One region of the Lysinibacillus sp. FSL M8-0337 genome, then DNA from elsewhere that is predicted to be linked to it. Evidence: riboswitches for the same ligand, from Rfam matches in the RefSeq annotation. Region 1 holds a riboswitch; each other region holds the start of a gene.

Evidence for each region. A riboswitch is a leader RNA that binds a small molecule or an ion and turns the genes downstream of it on or off. The one in region 1 is predicted to bind cobalamin.
Region 2: it holds a riboswitch for cobalamin, as region 1 does, so the genes downstream of both, MKY08_RS12265 (ribonucleoside-diphosphate reductase subunit alpha) here and MKY08_RS19745 (iron chelate uptake ABC transporter family permease subunit) in region 1, are expected to answer to the same signal.
Region 3: it holds a riboswitch for cobalamin, as region 1 does, so the genes downstream of both, cobT (nicotinate-nucleotide--dimethylbenzimidazole phosphoribosyltransferase) here and MKY08_RS19745 (iron chelate uptake ABC transporter family permease subunit) in region 1, are expected to answer to the same signal.

The regions. Positions count from the first base shown of each region.
Region 1 is NZ_CP151996.1:4,059,771-4,064,017, forward strand. Features, by position in the region: gene MKY08_RS19740 (ABC transporter ATP-binding protein) at 68-850, opposite strand; gene MKY08_RS19745 (iron chelate uptake ABC transporter family permease subunit) at 856-1,902, opposite strand; cobalamin riboswitch at 2,050-2,244, opposite strand; gene MKY08_RS19750 (YdhK family protein) at 2,396-2,992, shown strand; gene MKY08_RS19755 (response regulator transcription factor) at 3,311-4,003, opposite strand; gene MKY08_RS19760 (HAMP domain-containing sensor histidine kinase) at 4,010-4,247, opposite strand, start outside.
Region 2 is NZ_CP151996.1:2,576,621-2,580,867, reverse strand. Features, by position in the region: gene MKY08_RS12280 (bifunctional adenosylcobinamide kinase/adenosylcobinamide-phosphate guanylyltransferase) at 1-127, shown strand, start outside; gene MKY08_RS12275 (ECF transporter S component) at 162-656, shown strand; gene MKY08_RS12270 (hypothetical protein) at 653-1,339, shown strand; cobalamin riboswitch at 1,447-1,635, shown strand; gene MKY08_RS12265 (ribonucleoside-diphosphate reductase subunit alpha) at 1,796-4,009, shown strand; gene MKY08_RS12260 (ribonucleotide-diphosphate reductase subunit beta) at 4,022-4,247, shown strand, end outside.
Region 3 is NZ_CP151996.1:1,161,553-1,165,799, reverse strand. Features, by position in the region: gene MKY08_RS05305 (trimeric intracellular cation channel family protein) at 1-227, shown strand, start outside; gene cobT (nicotinate-nucleotide--dimethylbenzimidazole phosphoribosyltransferase) at 614-1,669, opposite strand; cobalamin riboswitch at 1,779-1,954, opposite strand; gene MKY08_RS05295 (rhodanese-like domain-containing protein) at 2,079-2,381, opposite strand; gene hfq (RNA chaperone Hfq) at 2,480-2,710, opposite strand; gene miaA (tRNA (adenosine(37)-N6)-dimethylallyltransferase MiaA) at 2,818-3,702, opposite strand; gene MKY08_RS05280 (alpha/beta fold hydrolase) at 3,689-4,247, opposite strand, start outside.

The DNA of each region.
Region 1 (4,247 bases):
TACTAAAAAAGCATTCTACAGCGGAAAAGTCCACAGTCTTCGTACCCTTATGCTACGTGGAAATTGTTCAAAAATTGTTTGAGTGACTGGCACTTAAATAGGTTAAATAGGGTTTGCCTGTTAGTGGGTGTGTTCGAATATCAGCGCATACTCCAAAAACATCACGCAGTAGCTTAGGCGTTAACACTTCTTCTGGCGTACCATATTGAACGATACGTCCTTGTTGTAAAACATAAATGTAGTCGCAGTACATTGCTGCCATATTTAAATCATGTAAGGCGGCGACAACCGTCAAATGCAGTGTTTGAATTAAATCCATTAGTTGTAATTGATGCTGGATATCTAAATGATTTGTCGGCTCATCTAAAATAAGTATCTGTGCTTGCTGTGCAAGTGCACGCGCAACCATTACTCTCTTTTTTTCCCCTCCAGAAAGGGAACTAAAACTACGTGTTTCTAAATGGGCAATACCTGTTTGAGACAAGGCTTCTTTTACAATATTAAAGTCATCCTTATTGTCCAGCTCAAAAAGCTTTTTATGCGGCGTTCTTCCCATACTCACTAAATCTTTTACTAAAAAGTCGAACAACACAGGCGTTTCTTGACTGACAACTGCTAATTTCTTTGCAATGACTTTACTCGATTGCTTAAAAATATCTTGCTCATTTAATAGCACTGTACCGTTTTCTGGCTTTAATAAACGATACATATTTTTTAGCAATGTAGACTTTCCACTTCCATTAGGACCAATTAACCCAACAAACTGCTTATCTTTTATTTGTATACTTACTTTCTCTAATATGCATTGATCATGAATGGAGAATGATACATCCTTTGCTTCTAATGTCATAACCTTTAATCTCCTTCACCAAATGAATAATTGTTTCGACGTAATAGCCAAATTAAAAATGGTCCTCCACAAAAAGCAGTAATAATACCAATCGGCATTTCTTCTGGGGCTATCAATACACGCGCTAACGCATCAGCCCAAACTAGAAAAATCCCCCCTAACAATGCACTTATGGGGATAACATGTTTATAATTAGAGCCAACTAGCAAGCGTACGATATGCGGAATAATTAAACCAACAAACCCGATGGAACCACTTACTGCAACGAGCACACCTGTCAGTAAAGATACGAGTACTATTAGCTGTATGCGAAACTGTTGAAGATTCACCCCTAACGTGACGGCCGCTTCTTCCCCAAGTAGTAATAAATTCAGATTTCGATAGTATAGCCACAACAACCCAAATACGCTAAAAAAGACAATGACTGGAATTAATAAATTACTCCATTTTGCTCCTGCGAGACTGCCTAACATCCAATACATAACGGCCTTCATACCGCCTTCTTCCTTAGACATCATTAACATAAAATTCGAAGTAGCGGATAAGATAAAGGACACCGCCATCCCCGCTAGTAAAAGGCGAAAAATCGAAATACGGCCTCCTACACGCGACAACAAAAATACCAAGACAATTGCCATAAAAGAACCTAAAAAAGCTGAGACTGAAAGGGCGTAGATGCCTAAAAATGAAAACGCCCCTAAAATAATGACAGCCGTTGCGCCCACTGTTGCTCCCGAAGAAATACCTAAAATATACGGATCGGCTATCGAATTACGGACTAGTGCTTGAACAGCAGCACCAGCAACCGCTAAGCCTGCACCAACAACAGCCGCTAGGATAACGCGAGGAACACGGATTTGCCATATAATAATCTCTTGCGAGCGACTCCAATCCGCCTCTACAGAACTAGAAAAAAATGGCATTTTTGAAAGAATTACCTTCCATACATGTAACGGCGTAACTGACACAGACCCAATCATAATGGCCACTGTCATAGACGCAATAAGCGCTAGAAAAAGGGTCAAAGAAAATAACATAAATTTTTTATTCATTTGGTTATGAACTCCTTATCAATCATGATAAAGACGAAGCAATAAAAAAGGGCATTCTACGCATACATGCATAGAAATACCCTTAGCTAAACAAATTAGGAGAAATATCCATCAATTGTCCGTAATTGCTTGCATCCTCGTGGGCATTACAGGTATGAACTAACTGGCAGGTCTCCTGGCTTCGATTCATCGTATCTACGATTGCCTTCCCATTTAAAAACAGTGGCTACAATATCATAGAACTCCTCGTTACAGTTGCGGGACAGCGTCGGATTTACACCGACTTCCCTTTTAAGTGATGCTCGTATTTACAAGCGTCACACCATTAGTATCTGAAATTTTAAAATTATGACGATTCTATCATACATCATTATCGTAGTCTATTATTTCCTTCATTTAGGAATCTAACTTTCCTCTTTTCAAACTAAATCCATTATTTCTGCACATTTACTTGTTACATTAAAGACACATCAAATCGAAGGAGGAAATTCATATGGTGGTAAATAAAAATCGGCTCCTAATGATAGTGGCAGCAATTGCTTTACTAATACTTTCAGCTTGTGCTGATAATACAGCGAAATCAGAATCTGCTCATAGCGACAAAACAGACCACGGCGAAGAGATGGATCATGGGGATGAAATGGATCATTCCATGATGAATCATTCAAGCTCTGGTGAAGTTCCAGCCACTTTAAAAACAGCCGAAAATCCAAAATTCCCTGTCGGCAGTAAGGCTATTCTTACAGATGGCCATATGTCAGGAATGACAGGAGCCGAAGCGACAATTGTCGGCGCTTACGATACGACAGCATATATTATTTCATTTGAGCCTACTACTGGTGGTAAGACAATTGAAAATCATAAATGGGTGATTCATGAGGAATTAATCGACCCAGGTGAAGCACCTTTATCACCAGGAACAGAAGTAAAAACTGATGCTACCCATATGACAGGCATGGAAAATGCGACTGTACGCATTGATGATGCCGTACAAACTACTGTCTATATGGTCGATTTTGCTTTAACAACTACTGGTGAAGAAATGAAAAATCATAAATGGGTGACTGATAGCGAGCTAGCGACAAAATAATGAGGTTGGGACAAAAGAGAAAAGGTGTTAGATTGATGGCAGTCAATCTAACACCTTTTTTGCTACGCCGTTGTTGTCCGCTACGGCGGTGCTTTCCGCGGGCACACCGTAAGCCGCAACCCTCGCTAACGCGCGGTCTGTTACGTCTTACATTGTGTGCTGTTCTGAGCAGGAGTCACCGCTTCCGCTACCAACAACTAGTGAACACTTCTAATTTTTTATTTATTGCAAAAGCAAGAAAAGATAAGTTCTCCATATAGCAAAAATTTATGAACACCTTTCCTCTGTTCCTTAAATTTTTTTAGTTATGTCCCAGCCTCATTCTAAAACCTTTTTGTCACCGCTTTTATGCCATTTATAGCCGATTCCCCACACTGTCTGTAAATAATCATCCACTGGAAAGCCACTTTTTCGAAGCTTATCCCGTAAATTGCGGACATGTGAATCAATCGTTCGGTCTTCAATTGCTACATTATATCCCCATACAGTGTTGATTAAATGTTCTCTTGAGAAAACTTTATTTTGATAATCAAGAAATAAGGCTAACATCGAAAATTCTTTTGGCGTTAAAGAAATCATCTCTTGGTGAAAAGATAACTCAAAGGATTCTTTATTTAAGCGTAGCCCTTCGAAATTAATAACGATTTCTTCAGCCTTTGTTCTTCTTAAAACAGCCTGTATACGCGCTAACAATTCTTCCTCATCGAAAGGCTTTAAAATATAGTCGTCAGCTCCAAGATTTAACCCTTTTATAATATCAGCCTGTTCCCCTTTTGCCGTAAGCATAATCACCGGCACGTCCCAAAACTTCCTTATTTCCTGGCATACTTGCCAGCCATCCATATCAGGCATCATTATGTCTAACAGCACTAAATCGATATGATGTTCTTCTAAATATTCTAAAGCATCTCTCACAGACGACCTAGCAATGCAATGAAAAGAAGGTTCAAGATACAGGGTCAGTAACTCTAACATCCTTGGTTCATCGTCAATTAATAATAATGTTTTCATTTGTTCCTACTCCTTAAACAATAATTTAAAAGTAGTCCCTTTGTTTTCCTCACTAACAACGGTAATTTCCCCTCCATGTGCTTGAACGAGCTCCTTTACAATGGCAAGTCCTAATCCTAAACCGCCATTGGCACGCGTACGAGATTTATCTACCCTATAAAAACGTTCAAAAATATAAGGTAAATCCTTCTGTGGAATTCCTTTTCCGGTATCTTTTATAATGATTGATACGCAATGATTGTTT
Region 2 (4,247 bases), 1.5 Mb from region 1:
TGTTGTACCGATGGAAAAGCAAGCAAGACTATTGCGTGACACGTGTGGTCGCTTGTATCAGGCGTTATTTGCAGAAGCAAAACAAGTAAATCGTATTTGGTATGGCATTGCAGAACGTATTAAATAAACGAGGAGAATACTTGTAGAAAAGAGGAAATGGAATGAATCGACAAAAATTAATGAGTTTGACATTAACAGCCATGGTTGCGGCGATTTGTGCAGTTGGGGCAGTTATTAAAATTCCGTCTTTTGTATCATCGGCGGCACTCGACTCAGCGCCAGCATTTTTAAGCGTTGCATTTTTATCGCCTGTATTGGCAGGAGTAGCAGGGTTAATCGGTCATTTGATTACAGCACTGACATCTGGTTTTCAGCTTGGACCATTGCATCTTATTATTGCGGCCGAAATGTTTATTGTTGTATGGCTATTCGGTGTGATGCACAAAAAAGGTATGCATTTTTGGAAATGGCCGGTTGCGCTTATATTGAACGGTGTGATCGCACCACTCCCATTTTATTTCATCATTAGTCCAGCGTTTTTCTGGGGCTCATTAGCGAGTATTTTCATGGCAACTGTCATCAATTTATTGATTGTCGCTGTCGTGATGCCAATACTCTCGAAAGTGTTTGTTCGTAAGGCAGGGCGAGCAAATTGAGAAATGCAGTAAAAATAGGGAATCTGATTGTTACAACAGATAATGCTGCTGCCATCGGAGAAAAACCTCAAGATGTCGTATCGGCTCCGGATACATTAACGGCCTATTTAACTGGGCGCGTCACTTTTCTAGAACAGCTTGCAGGCGATGCTCTACCCAGTCATATTATTCTTGCCAACTTTTCAGGTGATGAGGCGTGGTCTCGTTATGTCGTAGGACTTGCGCAAGTTTTTGAAGAAGCAGGTCTACCATGTCCACCTGTAAATGGCAGTTCAGAATCCAATATGCCGACAGTGCAATCGGGATTATCTGTAACCATGTTAGGTGAAATACAAACAAGGTCGCCATTTGTTCGTGACAACCTGATTTGGTATACGTATGGACTGCCACTCGTTGGCAATGAAGTGCTTGCGCAGCCTGAAGATGTGGCCCAACTACAACCCATTTACCAAGCTTGGCGCGAGGAAATTGTGCAACAAGTTTGGCCGGTAGGTTCTCAAGGCTTACAAGCAGAATTTTCAAGACTTTTTGGGCAGCAACAAATTAAAAGTTCGTTGGATGTAGGAAAAACAGCAGGGCCATGTGCGGTAATTTTACTAGGAATCAATCCAGAAAAAGAGCAACTGGCACAAAAAATTTTTACTAGAAATTTTGAGAAACTGCGTAAAACTGCATTGGAATAGGGCTTGCTTCGAGCAAAAGTAGCGTTTACGAGAATACAAGGGGCAAAACGCCTATTGAAACGTTAAACACAATATGTTAGATTTGTTTAGGAGTTAAAACACTATATATAGTATATTGGACAAGCGGTACCAGTATGGTTTAAAAGGGAATTCGGAAATAGAGATATCTAAAGCCGAAGCTGTCCCCGCAACTGTAAGTGCTGACAAATAATTAGGATGCCACTGTGAAAGAACGGGAAGGCAATTATTTGAAGGAAGCATGAGCCAGGAGACCTGCCGAGTTGTTCAAGACAGCAACACATCTTCGGGGATTGAGAAGTGGAGGCGAGAGATTTGTCCACTTCGATGTGTACATGTCCTTCATTTCCATTTCCGATTTTACAGCGATTACGCAACCGAAACATGGTGTGTAATCGCTTTTTTGTGTGCGCTGATAGAAAGGGAGAGAATGGGAATATGACAATTCAAATCGAACAACAGATGGCTAAGTTAAAGAAAAGTTACACAGAGGAGGAGCTTGAAAGCTTTGTAAGATTATCGGATAGATGGCTACGAAAAAATGACAATGCTACATTTGAAGCTTGGGCGGATGCGATGATTTTACAAACACTTAGTCTTATTGATGAGGAAGAGCCATATTGGACATTTGTTGCTGCCCAAATTTACTTAGAAAAATTGTATGATCAATTTGCTACCCGTCGTGGCGTTGGGGTGGAAGATGTCTATAAGGTATTTCCAGAGCAACTTGCTCGCTATACCGAGGCAGGGCTTTATCATGACTGTTTAACGACGAAGTATAGTGAACTAGAGCTAGTCGAGCTTGCGTCTTATCTTGAACAGAGTCGTGATGAACTGTTTACGTATATCGGTTTAAAAACGTTAATGGACCGCTATGTTGTGCGTGATTATACAAAAACACCTGTAGAATTACCGCAAGAGCGTTGGATGGTCATTGCAATGACATTGATGCAAGATGAAACGGAAAACCGCTTAGAAAAAGTACGAGAATCGTATTGGGCGATGAGTAATTTATATATGACGGTTGCAACACCGACATTGTCAAATGCCGGAAAAACACATGGCCAGCTTTCAAGCTGCTTTATTGATACGGTAGATGATAGTTTACAAAGTATTTATGATACGAACACAGATGTTGCAACATTATCGAAATACGGGGGCGGTATAGGCGTTTACATGGGAAAAATCCGTAGTCGCGGCTCCTCTATTAAAGGGTTTAAAGGCGCATCTAGTGGAGTACTGCCTTGGATCAAACAGCTCAATAATACAGCGGTGTCAGTGGATCAGCTTGGTCAACGCCAAGGCGCAATCGCTGTTTATTTAGATGTTTGGCATAAAGATGTCTTTACGTTTTTAGATTTACGTTTAAATAATGGAGACGAACGATTACGCGCACATGATATTTTCACTGGTTTATGTTTACCAGATATTTTTATGGAAGCAGTCGAAGCGCGTGGAGAGTGGCATTTATTTGACCCACATGAAGTACGTGAGGTAATGGGCTTCTCACTCGAAGATTGTTATGATGAGCAAAAAGGACAAGGCTCTTTCCGAGATAAATATGCGTCGTGCATTGCCAATCCACTATTAAGTCGAGAAGTGGTGCCCGCAATCGATATTATGAAGCGTATTATGCGTTCACAGTTGGAAACAGGTGTACCATTTATGTTTTACCGCGATGAAGTAAATCGCATGAATCCAAATAAGCACGAAGGGATGATTTATAGTTCAAATTTATGTACTGAAATTTTCCAAAACATGTCGCCAACGCAATTCGAATCCATTACGTTAGAAGATGATGTGATTGTGACACGTCGTAAGCCTGGAGATTTTGTTGTATGTAATTTATCTTCTGTCAATTTAGGGAAGGCTGTTCCGGCTGGTGTGTTAGAGCGTTTAATACCGATTCAAGTGCGCATGTTAGATAATGTCATTGCCTTAAATACTATTCCTGTGAAACAAGCGGAGCGTACTAATGCTCGTTATCGTGGAATTGGGCTAGGGACATTTGGTTGGCATCATTTACTTGCCTTGAAGGAAATTCAATGGGAGTCGGATGAGGCAGTTGACTATGCTGATAAATTATACGAGCATATTGCATACTTAACGATTCGTGCATCGAGTGCACTTGCGCGAGAAAAAGGAGCTTACCCATTATTTGAGGGCTCTGACTGGCAAACAGGTGCTTATTTTGACAAGCGTAGCTACAACAGTGACAAGTGGCAAGCATTGCGTGCGGATGTCGCGAATTATGGAATGCGCAATGGGTATGTAATGGCAGTAGCACCAAATTCATCGACATCTATTTTGGCAGGCAGTACGGCAACGATTGATCCGATTTTCCAAAAGAGTTACTCCGAGGAGAAAAAGGATTACAAAATTCCTGTTACAGTACCGGACTTATCACCCGTAACGACTTGGTATTATAAGTCTGCTTACTTTATTGATCAAAACTGGACGATTAAACAAAATGCAGCACGTGCCCGTCATATTGACCAAGGCATATCGCTTAATTTATATGTGCAAAATACGATTCAGGCAAAAGACTTACTTGCTTTACATCTTAATGCTTGGGCAAGTGGCGTGAAAACGACTTATTATGTGCGTTCAACATCCGTTGAATTGCTAGAATGTGAGTCTTGTGCGAGCTAGGAGGAATAGAAAATGACAACAATTACGAAACGAAAAATGATGGATAAGGAGGCGCCAAACCGTTCGACAGCCATTGTGAACGGGCGCTCTTCTAATATTTTAAACTGGGATGATGTGCGTTTTAGTTGGGCGTACCCAAAATATAAAAAAATGCTTGGGAACTTTTGGACACCTTTTGAGATTAATATGAGCAATGATGTCAAACAATTTCCAACTTTATCAGCGGATGAACAGGAAT
Region 3 (4,247 bases), 1.7 Mb from region 1:
GTTCAGGTGGTGGGATAGTGCGTGATTTATTGGCAGGACGTAAGCCACTCGTGCTACGTGATGAAATCTACGGTGTCTGGGCAGCACTTGCTGGTCTACTTATTGGATTGGAATTACTAGAAGGGGATATCTTTTTATACGTGTTATTCGGGGTAATTACAATTTTACGAGTTCTTTCATATATGAAGAAATGGCGCTTACCTTTGCGAAAATTGAATCGAGCTTAAGAGACTTTAAAAAAACAGAAAGCGGCTGGGACAAAAGAGAAAAAGTGTTAGATTGAGTGCCATCAATCTAACACTTTTTTGCTGCGCCGTTGTTGTCCGCTTCGGCGGTGCTTTCTGCGGGTACACACGTAAGCCGCAACCCTCGCTAACGCGCAGAATGCCCGCATCTTACAGTGTGTGCGTTCAGAGCAGGAGTCACCGCCTTCGCTACCAACAACTAGTGAATACTTCTATTTTTTCGCAATAACGGACAAGTCCCCATAATAGCAAAAATTTACTAACATCTTTCCTCTGTTCCTTAAATATCCCAGCTTCCTTTTTTGCTATAGACGATTACGCTCTAAATGTTTAGCTAAGATTTTTCCCTATCGGCACTTAACAAATGATTACTTCTCTACCAGCCCGACAGACTCAGCTAATGTCGCCATGTTGCTCACCATAGAGCAAGCTGCATCTAGAATTGGAAAGGTTAATGCTGCACCAGAACCTTCTCCCAATCGCATGTTCATATGAAGCATTGGCTCCACGCCTAGCAGTTTAGCAGCAATTTTTGCCCCCGGTTCTTCAGAGGCATGGGAAGGAATAATATAATCTTGGACTTTCGGTTCTAATTCATAAGCGATAAGAGCAGCGACTGTCGAAATAAAGCCATCAATTACAACGGGCTTACGATTGGCAGCAGCCGCCAGAATTACACCAGCCATCGCACCTATCTCTAACCCACCCACTTTTGCAAGTACATCAATCGCATCATGACGATTCGGTTTGTTTAAGGCAATGGCGTTTTGAATGACTTCAACTTTATGCGCAATTCCTCCTGATCCAACTCCTGCACCGAACCCTGTCACTTCTTGTGGGTGACACGCATGAAGTACAGATAAGATAGCCGCGCTTGGTGTAGTATTACCAATCCCCATTTCACCTGTACCAAGTACATTAACTCCTTGTGCTATTTCGGCCGTAGCTACTTCAATTCCTACTTCAATTGATTGAATGGCTTCTTCCCTTGTCATGGCTGGACCTTTTGCCATGTTATCCGTCCCGTATTTTATTTTTTTCATTATAACACCCGCATCGAGCGGAATATCCTGTTTTACCCCTACGTCCACTGTCACAATTTTGGCATTCGTTATGTTTGCAATAGCACAAACACCTGTTATCCCTTTTGGAAAATTTAATGTTTGAAGAAATGTTACATCTTGCGGATTGGATGTTACGTCTTCATCACACACACCGTGATCGCCTGCACAGACAATAATTGCTTTGTTATCAATTTTAGGATAGAGCTCTCCTGTAATACCAGCCAATTGTACAGCCAGTGATTCAAGTTTTCCTAAGCTACTCGGTGGCTTGCTAAGAGAATCTATATATTCTCTTGCTTTTTCCATCATTTCGTTATTGGCATGTTGAATTTGTTGAAGTGTTTGTTGTAATAATTGCATGTTCATTTCTCCTTTTTAAATAGCCTATTACATAAAGATTGAAATAAAAAAATGGAAAAACCTGTAGTTTATTTCATAACAAATAAACTACAGACTTTTCCATCATCTATATCATCCGAAGCAATTAGGCAGGTCTCCTGGCTCAATTTCAACATCTTATAGAACCTTCCCAGCTATGCTAGTGGTATTCTCTATAAAACTCCGTTTTACAGTGGTGGGACCGCTAAAGATTTTCACTTTATTCCCTATTCTCCCAAAGTGGGCACCTAATGCTTTTATGTAATTACTTTAAATTTACGACAAAGTGTTTTTAGTGTCAATATTGAAAAAATTTTTGTACTAGCACTTTAGTCCAATAAAAAACGAGGTACTTAACAAGCGAACCTGTTACATACCTCGATATACCTTCTTATTTAAATTCTAATTCTCCATCATAAGCAAGCATGCCACCTTCAAGGTTTGTTACGTCAAAGCCTTGTGCTTCTAAGTATGCACAAGCATTTGCGGAACGTCCACCTGCTTTACAAACGATAATATATGGTTTAGTCGTATCTAATTCACCCAAACGCTCAGGGATTGTCCCAAGTGCAATATGTTGCGCACCAGGGATAACACCTTGTGCTACTTCATCGTCTTCTCGCACATCAATAATGTAAAGGTCTTCGTTTGCATCTAATCGTTCTAATAATTGTGTTGTATCCATCGATTTCATCTATAAAATCCTCCAATATATCAATTTCCTATTACATTATAGCGTGAACGAAAAAAAACAGCTAGTGATGTAACACTAACTGTTTCTATTTACTTTATTTATTCTTCTACCTCTAAAAATTCGACTTGCTTTGCTGGAACGAATGTAGAAATTGCGTGTTTGTAAATGAGATGCTGTTTACTTTCAGCATCTACTAATAATACTGTAAAGTTATCATAGGATTTCACAGTTCCTTTTAACTGGAACCCGTTTAACAGAAACACAGTTACAAAAACACTGTTTTTACGTAGATGGTTCAAAAACGTATCTTGCAAATTGATTGATTTCATAGAATGCGCCTCCCCTACTCTCTTTCTACCTCTTCATTCCTATAGTAGCATGTTATACCAATTTATCAATTAGTAATTTTTAGAAATTATTAAAGTTTTTAGTCTTTTCAAATAAAGTGAATATCCATTTTATTGCGAAAATAAGTCAACTGTCTTTTCGCATAGCGTCGAGAATTTTGCTTTAAATTTTCGATTGCTTCTTCCAATGTACATCGACCATCTAAGTAATCATACAATTCCTTATAGCCAATCGCTTGAATGGACTGTACACCACGAATATTTTGCTGCCATAGTCCCTGCACTTCTTGCAGTAGCCCTTTGTCCATCATGACATCTACTCGTAGATTGATGCGATTATAAAGTTCTTCGCGGGACATATTTTGACCAAGCCCTATAATTAAGTGGCGATACAATGGGATTTCTCCTCGATTGTGTTCCTCTGACGCCTTTGAAACACCACTTAATTCAATCATTTCTAACGCTCGAATTACACGTCTTGTATTGTTTGGATGAATCGTTTCAGCTGTTTTTGGATCAAGTGCTGCTAACTTTGCATGCATAGCTTCTGGACCTAACTTTTCTAGCTCCTCATAATAAGCTTTACGCGCTACATCATCAACCTGCTCCTCTGTAAATTGAAAATCATAAAGGACTGCTTGTACATATAGGCCAGATCCTCCAACAATAATTGGTAGCTTACCACGTGCCTGTATTTCACTAATTTTAGACCGTACTAACGCTTGATACTCCGCTACTGAAAAGGATTCCGTTGGCTCTTTGAAGCTTAATAAGTGATGTGGCACACCTTCCATCTCTTCTTCAGTAATTTTCGCTGTACCAATATCTAACCCTTTATAAATTTGCATGGAATCGCCATTAATAATTTCACCATTGTACTTTTTGGCTAGTTCAATGCTTAGTGCTGTTTTACCTGAAGCTGTTGGTCCGACAATAGCTACGACCTCTGCTTGCTGTATTTTATTTTCTATCATACTTTTCTAACCACCGTAATAAAACTTGATGAACCGCCTGTTGATTGTCTTCATTTAAAATTTCATGTCGTTTATCTTCAAATAAATAGACTGTAACATCTTGTAATCCTGCTGCTGCAAATTGTTCAGCTACGGAATAAACACCTAGACCACTATCACCAACAGGGTCTTTGCTACCACTGATCAATAGAATCGGCAAGTTTTTCTGTATTTTTTCAATCTCTTTTTTTCGATTCAATACCATAAAGCCAGCTGTTAAGTCAGCAAAAAATTGATTGCTTGGGATAAAGCCACAATATGGGTCGTCCATATATTTTTGCACTTCCTGCTCTACCGAACATAGCCAGTCATATCCCGTTTTAGGATTTGGAAACTGCTTATTAAAGCTACCAAAGCTCAACTTATTTAATAAAGGGCTCTCGGTTTCTTTACCACGCTGCATTGCGAATACTTGCGCAACATAATGTCCTATCCTATGCAATGTTGAAACACTACCTGTTCCACAAAGAATAACGTTATCAACATTAGTTCCGTAAAGTTGAATA